DNA from 3 places in the Nonomuraea sp. NPDC048881 genome. Region 3 is predicted to be linked to each of the others. Evidence: riboswitches for the same ligand, from Rfam matches in the RefSeq annotation. Region 3 holds a riboswitch; each other region holds the start of a gene.
The links. A riboswitch is a leader RNA that binds a small molecule or an ion and turns the genes downstream of it on or off. The one in region 3 is predicted to bind cyclic di-AMP.

Region 1 (4,269 bases), on a different contig from region 3:
ACGCCTTCGGCGAGGGGGGTGGCGGGATCGCCCGCGCCCTTGCCACGGCCCCTGCCCTCGCCTCCGCCTTTGCCGCCCTTGCCCTTGCCGCCGCCCTTGCCGCCGCCCTTGCCGCCGCCCTTGCCGCCCTTGCCCTTGCCGCCGCCCTTGCCGCCCGTTCCCGGGTCGTCGGGGGCCTCGGGGCTCTTGCCGGGGGTGTCCGTGTCCTCGGCGGCCTGCGCGCTGGTCTGGGCGTCGGTGGCGGGGGCGTCGGCGCGGATCGCGTGGGGGCGGTCGTCGGGGGTGGGGGGTCGGGGGTGACGGGGGTCCTCGGTGTCGGGGTCGGCGTCCGCGTCGGGGCGGGCGTCCGGATAGTCCGGGTCGTCGGGGTGGCCCGGGGACTCGGGGGGCTCGTTGGTGCCGGACGGCTCCGGCGGCGCACCGTCGCCGGGCCGGTCTGCGCCGTCGTCCCTGATGGCCACACCGCCGCCGTGCGCCGCCGCGACCGCCGTGCCGGGCTCGTCGGCCCCTCTGGCGACCGCTCCGGCGGGCTCGTCCCCTTCCCGGGGCGGGTCGTTCCGCTCGCTCATCTGCCTCCCCTTCACGCGAGCTGCTCTCGTACGTACTCGCGCCACCGTGCCGCCAGCGTCTCGGCGGTGAGCCCCACGGAGGCGAGCGCCTGATCGACGCCGGCCACGCGGGCATCACGGTAGAGCCGTACCAGGGTCCCGTCACCGAACCGGTCTGCGAGGAAGCGACACGCCATCCAGGCCTCCTGGTACGCCCGCGCGAGCCGTCCGGGATCGGCGGCCGTGGGGGCGAAAGCCGCAGGTCCGGGCAACTCGCTCGGCAGCCGGCCGGCCCTTACGTCGGCGGCGAGTTCGGCGGCGGCCGTCCCGACGGGGAGCCCGGCGTCGCGGTAGGCCACGTAGTCGGCGAACCCCTCGTAGAGCCAGACGGGCAGCCGGTCGGTGCCCGCGGCGACGTGGGTGAGCTCATGGGTGAGGACGACGTCGCGTCCCGTGGGGGTGAGCCGGGCGAACGAGCCGGGCACGACGATCACCCTGGCGCCGTCGGCCACCGCGGCCAGCCCGTCCAGCGGGCCCGTGCCCGCCAGCCCGGCCGCCTCGGCGTCGGAGTCCGGCACGACGACCAGCGCGCGCACCGGCCGGCCGAGCACCGCGGACACCCGCCGTCCGGCGAGGTCCGCGCGGCGGGCCAGATCGGCGAGCACGCCGGGCTCTGCGCGGTGCCCCACGACCACGGACCGCGCGCCGCGGGCCACCTGACCGCCGTCGCTCCACAACCCGCGCGCCCCGGCGGGCAGGACGGCGGCGGGCGGCGCGTCGGCGACCACGAGCACCGCCGTCGACAGCAGCAGGACCGAGAGGAGCAGCCGCGGACCGCGAAGGGACGGACGCACCTGCGAGGACACGGCCCGATGCTAGTAGGCCCACGCCCCTCCCGGCCCCTTCCCGAGGACCGGGCCCTCCGCCGGACCGATCCCGTCGCGGAGCCGAGCCCTCCGCCCGGACCGATCCCGTCGCGGAGCCGGGCCCTTCGCCGGACCGGGCCCTGCTCGGGGCCGGGCATGCGACAGGCCCCGGCCCGGACCGGGGAGGGTCCGGGCGGGGCCCGTTGTCACGCGCCGGGACGCACCGCGCCGACGAACGACGACTTACGCCATCCGCCCAGTTTGTCGATGCGCACCCGTTCGCCGGTCCGCGGCGAATGGACCATCTTGCCGTGGCCGACGTACATGCCGACGTGGCCCAGCCCGTTGAAGAACATCAGGTCGCCCGGCTTGAGATTGCGCCAGGAGACCTTGCGCTTGATGCGGGCGAACTGGCTGTTCGTCACGCGCGGGAGTCGTACCCCGGCCTTCTTCCAGGCGTACTGGACGAGTCCGGAGCAGTCGAACGCACCAGGGCCCGTGGCCCCGTACCGGTACGGGTCGCCGACCTGATGCTTGGCGACGGCGACGGCCCTGCGGGCCTTCGACGCCTGCCGCGCGGCCTTGGCCGACTTGGCAGACCTGACGGTCCTCGCCGACTTGGCCGACTTCGCAGTGGCCGCCTTGGCGGTGCTGGACACCGCGGTGAGCCTGGCGGCCGATTCGCTCACCGTCTGCGCCCCGGCCGGCACGGCATGGAGAACCGCACCTCCGGCCGTCACGGTCATCGTGAGTGCGACGCCCCTCAGGGCAAGACGGGACAGACGGGGGTTATGCAGGGAGGTAGACAGGATTTCTCCTTGTGTCTTCCACGAACGCCTACCGGGTTAGCTGACGGATTCGGGCCTGGAAGTCGCCCTACGGCGCGAGACGCGCCGATTCACCCCTGATCCCGGGGGATTACGGGATCTTTGGGTCCCCGGCTCCGTGCTCCTGGCTGCACGGACTCGGCAGGTCGCCGCCCGATGGTTGTGCCTGAACGGGGATATCGGCGGCGACCGCTGGATTTTCATCTGGTCCGCATCGGGGTTCCGATGTCGATCCGCGGTGCGCATGGCTTGCTGACCGCGACGCCAGAAACTACGCCGAGGGGTCAAGATTTGGCAAAGGGAGACTCGGCCTGTAAAGATCAGATAAAGATGCAAGTAAAGGGTGAAACCCCTGCTGGACCTCAGGGTTCCGTTACCGCTTTGTGACCCTTCTCACACTTCCCGGCACACCCGATTGTCAGGGCGCTTTCGCCCCGTTTGTCCCGTTCGCCTCAGCGATTACGGGCACGCCGAAGCCGCCCGAGATTTCGGGCGGGGACCGAGTCAGGGGCGGATGGCTCCGACGAGCGGACGACCGTAGTCGGCGAGGCGGACGACCTTGACGACGTCGCCCGTCTGCGGCGCATGGACGATCTTGCCGCCGCCCGCGTAGATGCTGACGTGCCCGAGCCCCTCGCTGAAGATGAGGTCACCCGGCTGGAGGTCCTTGAGGTCCACCTTCCGGCTCGCGCCCCAGGCCCACTGCTGCCACGTCGTACGCGGCAGCGAGACGCCGGCGGCGCGCCAGGCTGCCTGCGTCAGCCCTGAGCAGTCGTAGCCGCGCGGGCCCGTGCCCCCGTAGATGTACGGCTTGCCCACCTGGGCGAAGGCGAAGTTCAGGACGGCCGCCGCGCTGCCCGAGGCGGGACCGGTGTACTTGATGCCGGTGCTGTTGGGGTTGCCCGGGTTGTAGGCCCCCAGCTTGTCCAGGAGCTTCTTCTGCTGGCCGACCAGCTTCAGCACCTCGGCCCGCTCCCGCTGGACGGCGTCCCGCTCCTTGTCGGCGTCGGCGAGCGCGGTCTCGGCGTTGTCGCGCTCGGCCTTGAGCCCCTTGTTCTCGCGGTCGAAGGCGGCCAGCTTCTCCAGCCGCTCGCGCGAGAGCTGCCCGGCCATGGCCAGCCCGGCCAGCAGGTTCTCGGGGTCGTCGACGCCGACCATGCCGGGCAGGGAGGTGACGTCCCCGCCCAGCTTGTAGGAGTCCACCGCCACCCTGATGATCTCGGCGCGGAGGTCGGCGACCGTCTGCAGCTTCTGCTTGTAGCGGTCGTTGAGCCTGGTGTAGGCGTCCTTGGCCTTCTTGTAGTTCTCGGTCGCCGTGTTGTACCGGTCGACGACCTTGTCGGCCTTGTCGTTCAGCTTCTCCAGCTTGGCCTTGGCCTGTTTGAGGGTGGGCTTGGGATCAGCGAGCGCCGCACCCATCGGGACCGTCATCAGTCCGATCGCGAGACCCGCGGCCACCGTCACCCGGCCAAACCTCACAGCGTCGCCTCCCAGGGATTACACCTGGGGCGAAATAGTACAGAAGTGGCGGGTGGGGTCTCGCCAATAGTGCTAATTCGTAACTTATGCGCGGCCCAACCGGCGCAGCAGCAGACCGGACGGAACCGGTCTGGCACCCATCCGGCGTACGGACTCGGCGACCTCGCGGTCGGAGGAGACGACGGCCATGGCCCGGCCGGGCGGCTCGGCCCGGACGAGCTGGCGGATCAGGTCGTCGGCGATCTCCCCCGGCGCGCTGAACAGCACCCGCACCCCGCGCGGCGCCACCACCTGCACCGGCGCGTTGAGTTCGGCGCCGTCGAAGACCACCGTCACCTCGACCCGGGTCTGGGCGACCAGCCCGCCGAGGCCGGTCATCAGCCGGTTGCGCTGGTCGGCGAGGGTGAGCGTGCCGTAGCCGGTCTTCGTGACGTTGTAGCCGTCGATGATCAGGTGGACCTGCGGCAGCGCCAGGAGCTGGTCGAGGAGCTGCGGGTCGTCGTCGGCCAGGGCCCGCGCGGGCACCCCGCGCACTCCGGGACGCTCGCC
Region 2 (4,269 bases), 190 kb from region 3:
TGGACCTACAGGTCGCGGCGGCGGGCAACACCGAGGTCATCAAGGCCAAACTGCGCACGATGGACTCGCTGGGCCTCAAGGACGGCATCGAGGACATCCTGATCACGCTGACCGCCCAGTACCACATCATCCGCCCGCTGACCGGTCGCAGCGGCAAGGGCCTGTTCCTCTACCTCGCCCTCGACCGCAACCGGGCCAACCTGGCCCTGGCCCGGCACATGCTCAAGGTCATCGAGGAGAAGCTGGAGCTCTGACCGGCCCGCGCAGCGAGGCTCCGCGGCGGGTCATGCGGCGGGTCACGCGGCGGGCTCGGGCCGGGCGGGCGTCGCGGAGCCGGTGTGGGCGGTGATCTCGGCGACGATCGCGGGCCAGAGGGCGCGGGGCAGGTCGTGGCCCATGCCGGGGTAGGTGACCAGGCGGGCACCCGGGATGGCGGCGGCCGTGGCCCGCCCGCCGGCGAGCGGCACGAGCTGGTCGTCCTCGCCGTGGATGACCAGCGCGGGCACCTTCAGCCCGCCCAGCGCGGACGTGCGGTCGCCGGAGGCCATGATGGCGGCGAGCTGGCGGGCCGTGCCGGCCGGGTCGTGGCAGCGGTCGAAGGCGAGCCCGGCCAGCCTGGTGACGCGTTCGCGGTCCAGCTCCCAGCCGGGGGACCCGAGCACGGCCCAGGTCGTCAGCGCGCCGGCGACGACCCCCTCGCGGTCGGTCGCGGGCTTGGCGAAGAGCACCGCGGCGGCCGCCTCGGTCGGCGGGGCCGCCTGCGGGCCGGGCGTGGACATGATCGAGGTCAGGCTCAGCACGCGAGCGGGGTGCCGGATGGCCAGCGCCTGGGCGATCATCCCGCCCATCGAGGCGCCGACGACGTGCGCCGCGGGCAGGCCCAGGACGTCCATGAGCCCGGCGCTGTCGTCGGCCAGGTCGTCCAGCACGTACGGCGAGGGCGCGCCCCATGCGGGCACGCCCTCGTCGTGGAGATGGGTGGACAGGCCCGCGTCGCGGTTGTCGAACCTGACGACGTGGTGGCCCTGCTCGGCCAGGAGTTCGCAGAACTCGTCGTCCCAGTGGATGAGCTGGGCGCCGAGTCCCATGATGAGCAGCAGGGGCCTGCCCGCGGGTGAGCCGAAGCTCTCGTAGGCGATCTCGATGCCGTTGGCGGCTGCGCGCTGGATCACAGCGACCAGAATGTCATTCTAGTCGCGAGGCGTAAAGAGCGGTCTGTCCGGAGATCAGTCGTTGAGGAGCTTGCGCAGGCGCTCGCCGCCGAGCACCACGCCGCCGCCGGCCAGCACGAGCACGCCGGCCATGACGGTGCCGCCCATCGCGACGGTCTTCCCGACCTGGCCGCCGGCGGAACCGGCCGCGTCCTCGGCGGGCTTGTCGGCCAGCACCTTGGGAGGCTCGGCCGGGTTGTCGTCGAACCTGCCCCACGCGCCGGTGGAGAAGGCCACGGGGTAGTTCTTCTTGCCCTTGCCGTCGCCCCACTTGGTGATGACGTAGTCGATCTTGATGTGGCCCTGGCCGCCGTTGCCGTCCACGCCGAGCGTGTCGGGGTTGAAGGTGCCGCCGGTCAGCTCGGCGAAGGTCTTGGCGTCGAGGTCGAGCATGACGCCACGGCTGGAGGGCTCGCCGGGGCCGCGGTCGCCCACGAAGAACGGCATCTTCTTGCCGTTGTAGGTCACGTAGCCCTCGGTCATGAGGGGCCAGCTCGGGCTGGCGGCCAGGCCCTTCTGCATGGGCTTGCCGCTGGCGGGGAGGCCGGTGTCGCCGGCCCGGCCGGAGGAGTCGTCCCAGAAGTAGGAGGCCTTCGTGGAACCCTTGAGCAGGATCTTCTGGTCGTCGCCGGTGTCGGCGTGGGCGCCGGTGGCGGAGATCGTCAGCGCGCCCATGGCGGACACGGACAGCAGGGCGAGAGAGCGCAGGCCAAATCGAGACATGAAGCAGTGAAGTCCTTCGCGAGGGGACAGGGGGAACGCGCGTGACTACGGTGCGTAACCGGGCAGAGCGCCGAAAGGGTGGTTACGCGGCGCGTGGGGGAAGTCAGGGAAGAGACCGCTCAGCAGGCGGTCGTCACTACACTGTCCGGGGGTACGACGAGGTGGTACATGCGTGAAGTCCTCTCCATCTCGCCTACCGGGTTAGCTGACGGGTTCGGGCGTGGAGATGCCCTACCGGCACATGGCCGGATTCACCCCAATGAGATGGGTCCCCGGTTCCCGACAAGTCGGGATTCGGCGCCAGCTGTCGTCCCTCTCCTGGTAGGGACTACGCCACCAGCTGGTAATTGGTTAAGACGGTACCCAGAGATTCGGACAAATACAAACGAATCGTCATGAACCGGGTAAAGATCTACCTATCGAGGTAAAGAGAAAGGGGGCACGGCATGCCGTACCCCCTGCTAAATCGGACCTTTCAGCCGCCGCTCTTGCGCCTGAAGGATCTTTTACTCGCTGCCGGACCGTGCGCCCCGTGGATCTTCGACGGGTCCACGCCCCTGCCACCCGCGGCCGAGTCGGCCTGCTGCCCGCGCTTGCGTTCCAACGCCTCGCGGAACTTGCGCTTCATCTCGTCCTCGGGAGTCTCGCTGACTTCCGGCTCCGGTGTTTCCGCCATGAGGACCTCCTGGTTCTGGGGACATCCACAGCTTCGCACGACGTCGCTTACGACGCGAAACCGGCCTCCACTCTGCTTTCCGCCGCGGGCGCCTGCTCCAGCCGCCTGCCAGGCATCATGACCAGCGCGACCAGGGCGATCACCGCGCCCGCCACGCCCAGCGACGGGATGACCACGGCCGCCGCCGAGGCGTGCGCGGCCGCGAGCCCGTGGACCGGCGCGTCCGTGGTGATGACCGACGTGTACGCGGTGCCGGCCAGCGCCAGCGCCACCGAGCCGCCGATCTGCCGGAAGAAGGTGAGGTTGGCCGAGGCCGTGCCGATGTACCGCGGCGCGACGGCCTGCTGCACGGCCACGGTCAGCCCCGACAACATCGGCCCCATGCCGAGCCCGAGCAGCGCCATCCACCCGGCCAGCAGCAGGCCGTCGGTGCGCACGGTGAGGTTCAGGCAGAGCAGGCTGCCGGCCACCAGCAGGAACGGCGCCCCGACCAGCCACGGCTTGTACGTGCGCGTCCTGGACATCAGCGTGCCCATGAGCGCGCTGCCCGCCACCATCGCCAGCGTCATCGGGTAGATCCTCAGCCCGGACTCGGTGGCGCTGACGCCCAGCGCCTGCTGGAAGTAGCGCGGCAGGAACACCACGCCGGCGTACATGCAGAAGGCGGTGAAGAACGAGGTCGCGTTGACCAGCGTGTACGTACGGTCCCGGAACAGGTGCATCGGCATGACCGGGTTCGCCGCCCGCAGCTCGACCAGCACGAACGCGGCCAGCAGGACCAGCGCCAGCAGGATCGGCCCGGCCACGGGCGGGGAGGTCCAGGAGTTGCCGTCCAGGCCCTTCTCGGTCAGGCCGAGCAGCAGGGCGCTGATGGCCACGCTGAACACCGCGATGCCCGCGTAGTCCGGCCGGCCCCCGCCGCCGGTGCCCGGACGGAACGGCAGCCGCAGCACCACGATCGCGATCAGCACGATCCCGAGCGGCACGTTCACGTAGAAGGCCCACCGCCAGCTCGCGTGGTCGGTGAACAACCCGCCCAGGAAGGGCCCGGCCAGGTACGTCAACGCCATCACGCCGCCGAGCGCGCCCTGCACGCGGGCGCCGTTGCGTCCGGGCGGGAACATCTCCATCACCAGGGCCAGCGACAGCGGCAGCAACGCGCCCGCGCCCAGCCCCTGCACGGCGCGGAAGGCGATGAGCTGGGTCATGTCCTGGGCGAGCCCGCACAACGCCGATCCGACGACGAACACCGACATCCCGACGAGCAGCAGCGGCTTCCTGCCGTGCTGGTCGGACAGCCTGCCGTACAGCGGCACGGTGACGGTGGAGGTGAGCAGATAGGCCGTGACCACCCAGGTGTAGAGCCGGGTGCCGCCCAGCTCGCCGGTGATGCGGGGCAGCGCGGTGCCGACGATCGTCTGGTCGAGCATCGCCAGGAACATCCCGCCGAGCACCGCCAGCAACACCAGCCCGTTGCCCTTGGTCTTCATGTCATTAGTCACAGGTGAAGATTGATATGTAAGAGCTGACATGTCAAGCCTTCGCTATGCTGGCGGGCATGTCCCTGCGGATCGCGCTCCTCGGCCTGCTCGCCACCAAAGGCCCGGCCAGCGGCTACGACCTGGCCAAGAAGTTCGAGCACTCGCTCAACCACGTCTG
Region 3 (4,269 bases):
GAGACCGACCGCGTACGCACCTGACCTCTGAGGGTTCTGCGGACGACCCACTCGGCCACCGCCAGGTTGATCACCCAGCCCGCGCCGACGAGCAGCGCCCGGCCGAGCTCGCCGGGCGCCCCGAAGGCGGCCAGCCCGAACGCCAGGGTGAACGCCTGCGTGCCCGCGCCGAGCCCGATCGCGTACCCGCGGGTCATCCAGGCGCGATGCCGGGCCACGTCGCGCCGCCGGATCGCGGCCAGGCCGAGCAGGAGGCAGGCGGCCATGGCCGTCCCGAACAGCAGCCGGAAGGCGGCCAGCAACATCCCGTCGCCGGCGGGAAGGTCGGAGAAGAGCGTCAGCCACACCCCCGACAGCGCCGCGACCAGCCCGCACGCCACCAGCACCCGCCCCGCCGCGCGGTGCCACCCCGGCCGCCCGGCCCGGAACCGGGCCTGGAACTGGAACGTGCCGAGGACGCAGAACACCAGGGAAGCCGGGATGTGCAGCAACACCGGCACGGGCATGGCGAAGAAGCGCGCGTTGTCCGCCGTCACGGGGGCGCCGGCGGCCAGTTCGGTCACCCGGATTGCGCCGGCGACCAGCGGGACGACGCTGAGCGCGAGCAGCCCGGCGGGTGCGATCCATCTCATGCCTGAGAGCGTGCCGCCCGCGCCCGTGCCCGGTCATCGCGCGGACGGCCGGTCCTGGTTCGCACCATCGGCGGGCGGGCCGTCGTACTTTCGGCCATCGAGCCGTCGCCTTTCGACCGTTGAGCGTCCGCGCAGGTCACGCCCACACTGGCGGCACATCAGCGGCACGAGGGAGAAAACGATGAAGGCGTACGTCCTGCGCTCGTTCGGCTCGCCCGACCAGCTCGTCCTGACCGACGTCGAGCGGCCCGTGCCGCGCGACGACGAGGTGCTGGTCCGGGTGCGGGCCACGTCCGTGCAGCCCTACGACTGGCACTTCATGCGGGGGGAGCCGTACCTGGCCCGGGTCATGGGCGGCGGGGTCGGGCTGCGCCGGCCGCGCATCGCCGTCCTCGGGGCCGACGTGGCGGGGGAGGTCGAGGCGGCCGGCAAGGACGTCACGCTGTTCCGTCCCGGCGACGAGGTGTACGCGATGTCGCTCGGGGGCGGCTTCGGCGAGTACGTCTGCCTGCGGCAGGGCGAGGTGGCGCCCAGACCGGCGGGCCTGTCGTTCGAGCAGGCGGCGGCGGTGCCGATGGCGGCCAACACCGCGCTGATCGCGCTGCGCGACGAGGGACGCCTCCAGCCGGGCCAGAAGGTGCTGGTCAACGGCGCGTCCGGCGGCGTGGGCACGTTCGCCGTGCAGCTGGCCAAGGCGCTGGGGGCGCACGTCACGGGCGTGTGCAGCGGGCGCAACGCGGACCTGGTCCGCTCGCTCGGCGCGGACGACGTCATCGACCACACCAAGGAGGACTTCGCGGCGTCGGGCCGGCGCTTCGACCTGCTGCTCGACGTGGCGGGCGGCCGCCGGCTGGCGGACTGCCGCCGCGTGCTGACCAGGAAGGGCACGTACGTGCTGGTCGGCGGGCCGGCCGGCCGCTGGGTGCAGCCGGCCGGCCACATGTTCGCCGCGCTCGCGTCGGGGCCCTTCGTCCCGCAGCGGATCGTCAGGGCGGACGTCGTCCGCTGCGGGAGCAACAGGGCGAACCTGCTGACGCTGACCGGGCTGATCGAGCGGGGCGCGGTCACCCCGGTCATCGACCGGACCTTCCCCTTCGGCGAGCTCCCGGCGGCCGTCCGCTACCAGGAGGAGGGGCACGCCCCGGGGAAGGTCGTCGTCACAGGGTCGCGGTGAGCATGGCGGGGGCGGGGGCCTTCTGGAGCTGCTTGTAGTCGGCCCAGCGCTTGACGCCCTTGGGGTCGGGGCGTACCGCGCCGACGAAGGCCTGCCTGCGCCACTGCGACAGGCGTTCCTCCTTCACCACGTCGCCGGTGTGGGGGGAGTGGACCATGTAGCCGGGCTTGGAGATCATGCCGACGTGGCCGAGGCCGCTGAAGAACACCAGGTCGCCTGGCTTGAGGTCCTTCCAGGCGATCTTCCTGGAGAAGGCGCCGTACTGCTCCGCGGCGGTTCTGGGGAGCTCGATGCCGGCGTCCTCGTAGGCTCGGAGCATGAGGCCCGAGCAGTCGTAGCCCCGCTCGCTGGCGCCGCCCCACACGTACGGGGTGCCGCGCTTGTCCATGGCGTATTCGAGGGCGACCTTCCAGGCCGGCTTCGGCACGTGCCGTTCCTGGACCTGTTTCACCTGGGGGCCGGTGAGGGTGATGGAGGGGGTGGGGGCGGCCGGAGCGGCGGGAGCCGCGGGGGCGGCAGGCACGAGACCTGCGGCGCCCGCTGCCACCGCCACAAGGATGGCGATGCTAGACAGGGGACTGTCCTTCCACGTGGCCGACCGGGTTAGCTGACGGGCTCGGGCCTGGAAGTAGCCCTACGGCGGCTCCTCGGGGGGGAGGCGCAGCCGATTCGCCCCGGGGGGAAAGGTGGGTCCCCGGCTCCACGCAGCGGCTGCGTGGATTAGGCTCGTCGGACTCTAACGAAACGGTCAAAAGGTCGCAATCCCCCCAAAACGGATTGTCCGGTTGTTGAGATGATGTGTTCGTCAGCCGAGACGAGCCGGTAAGGTACCGCCCATGGAGTCGCGTAACATCCGCCTGGCCGTCATCCCCGGGGATGGCATCGGCGCCGAGGTCGTAGCCGAAGGGCTCAAGGTCCTGGAGGCCGTGGGCACGAAGATCGAGCCCACCCACTACGACCTGGGCGCAGCCCGCTACCACCGCACCGGCGAGACCCTGCCCGACGCGGTGCTCGAAGAGCTGCGCGGCTACGACGCGATCCTGCTCGGCGCCGTGGGCGACCCCAGCGTGCCGCCCGGCATCCTGGAGCGCGACCTGCTGCTCAAGCTCCGGTTCGAGTTCGACCACTACGTCAACCTGCGGCCGGTCAAGCTGTTCCCCGGCGTCGAGACCGCGCTGGCCGGCGCCACCGCTGAGCACATCGACATGGTCGTCGTCCGCGAGGGCACCGAGGGTCTCTACGCGGGCACCGGCGGCGTCATGCGCCGCGGCACGCCGCACGAGATCGCCACCCAGGAGTCGCTGAACACCGCCCACGGCGTCGAGCGCGTCGTGCGGTACGCCTTCCAGAAGGCTCAGTCGCGGCCCCGCAAGAAGCTCACGCTCGTCCACAAGACGAACGTGCTCACCTTCGCCGGCGACCTCTGGCAGCGCACGGTCAACCGCGTGGCCGCGGAGTTCCCCGACGTCACCACCGACTACAGCCACATCGACGCGGCCTCGATGTTCTTCGTCACCCAGCCCGAGCGCTTCGACGTGATCGTCACCGACAACCTGTTCGGCGACATCATCACCGACCTCGGCGCCGCGATCGCCGGCGGCATCGGCCTGGCGGCCAGCGGCAACATCAACCCCGAGCGCACCTCGCCGAGCATGTTCGAGCCGGTGCACGGCAGCGCGCCCGACATCGCCGGTCAGGGCAAGGCCGACCCGACCGCCACCATCCTGTCCGTGGGCATGCTCCTCGACCACCTCGGCCTGCACGCCGAGGCCGCCAAGGTCGAGCAGGCCGTGGCCGCCGACATCGCCGAGCGGGTGACCGGCCGCGCCGGCCGCACGACCAGCGAGATCGGCGACGACATCGCCGCGCGAGTAGCCGGCTAGGACCGCCTAGCCCCGCACGCGCCTGGCGGTCCGAACACGGACTGCCAGGCGCTTTTTCGCGTTCGCCGGATCTAACCACCCCAACTGCCTCTTGCTATCCCAAATCGCGAGACACTAGGAAGTACGAATACTGCTCGCGGGCAGTAGCTAACAGAATCAGCTTTCGAAGTCGCAGATTCGTAGAGAGAAGGACCTCCGTCATGACCATCGCTCAGAAGCTCAGCTTCGACGTGCAGCATTCCGACCACGCTCGCACCGCGGCCGAGCGGGAGCAGGTACTGGCGAACCCCGGATTCGGGCAGGTCTTCACCGACCACATGATCTCGATCGACTACACCGACGGCGAGGGCTGGCACGACGCCCGGCTCATGCCGTACGGGCCGCTCTCGCTCAACCCCGCGACCTCGGTCTTCCACTATGCGCAGGAGCTGTTCGAGGGACTGAAGGCGTACCGGCAGATCTCCGGCTCGATCGCGACCTTCCGGCCGTACGCGAACGCCGCCCGCTTCAACCGCTCGGCCGAGCGCATGGCCATGCCCGAACTGCCGGAGGAGGCGTTCGTGGAGTCGCTGGAGCTGCT

Region 1: it holds a riboswitch for cyclic di-AMP, as region 3 does, so the genes downstream of both, AB0C33_RS31295 (C40 family peptidase) here and AB0C33_RS17355 (C40 family peptidase) in region 3, are expected to answer to the same signal.
Region 2: it holds a riboswitch for cyclic di-AMP, as region 3 does, so the genes downstream of both, AB0C33_RS16380 (hypothetical protein) here and AB0C33_RS17355 (C40 family peptidase) in region 3, are expected to answer to the same signal.

What each region holds. Positions count from the first base shown of each region.
Region 1 is NZ_JBEZGC010000009.1:359,902-364,170, forward strand. It holds gene AB0C33_RS31285 (M48 family metalloprotease) at 1-569, opposite strand, end outside; gene AB0C33_RS31290 (hypothetical protein) at 581-1,414, opposite strand; gene AB0C33_RS31295 (C40 family peptidase) at 1,621-2,103, opposite strand; cyclic di-AMP (ydaO/yuaA leader) riboswitch at 2,234-2,395, opposite strand; gene AB0C33_RS31300 (NlpC/P60 family protein) at 2,746-3,672, opposite strand; gene AB0C33_RS31305 (NYN domain-containing protein) at 3,805-4,269, opposite strand, start outside.
Region 2 is NZ_JBEZGC010000004.1:275,788-280,056, forward strand. It holds gene AB0C33_RS16370 (hypothetical protein) at 1-254, shown strand, start outside; gene AB0C33_RS16375 (alpha/beta hydrolase) at 297-1,172, opposite strand; partial or broken gene AB0C33_RS16380 (hypothetical protein) at 1,458-1,886, opposite strand; cyclic di-AMP (ydaO/yuaA leader) riboswitch at 2,110-2,244, opposite strand; gene AB0C33_RS16385 (DUF5302 domain-containing protein) at 2,410-2,610, opposite strand; gene AB0C33_RS16390 (MDR family MFS transporter) at 2,658-4,112, opposite strand; gene AB0C33_RS16395 (PadR family transcriptional regulator) at 4,169-4,269, shown strand, end outside.
Region 3 is NZ_JBEZGC010000004.1:469,675-473,943, reverse strand. It holds gene AB0C33_RS17365 (DUF2306 domain-containing protein) at 1-632, opposite strand, end outside; gene AB0C33_RS17370 (response regulator transcription factor) at 1-24, shown strand, start outside; gene AB0C33_RS17360 (NAD(P)-dependent alcohol dehydrogenase) at 814-1,806, shown strand; gene AB0C33_RS17355 (C40 family peptidase) at 1,790-2,353, opposite strand; cyclic di-AMP (ydaO/yuaA leader) riboswitch at 2,384-2,543, opposite strand; gene AB0C33_RS17350 (3-isopropylmalate dehydrogenase) at 2,643-3,689, shown strand; gene AB0C33_RS17345 (branched-chain amino acid aminotransferase) at 3,890-4,269, shown strand, end outside.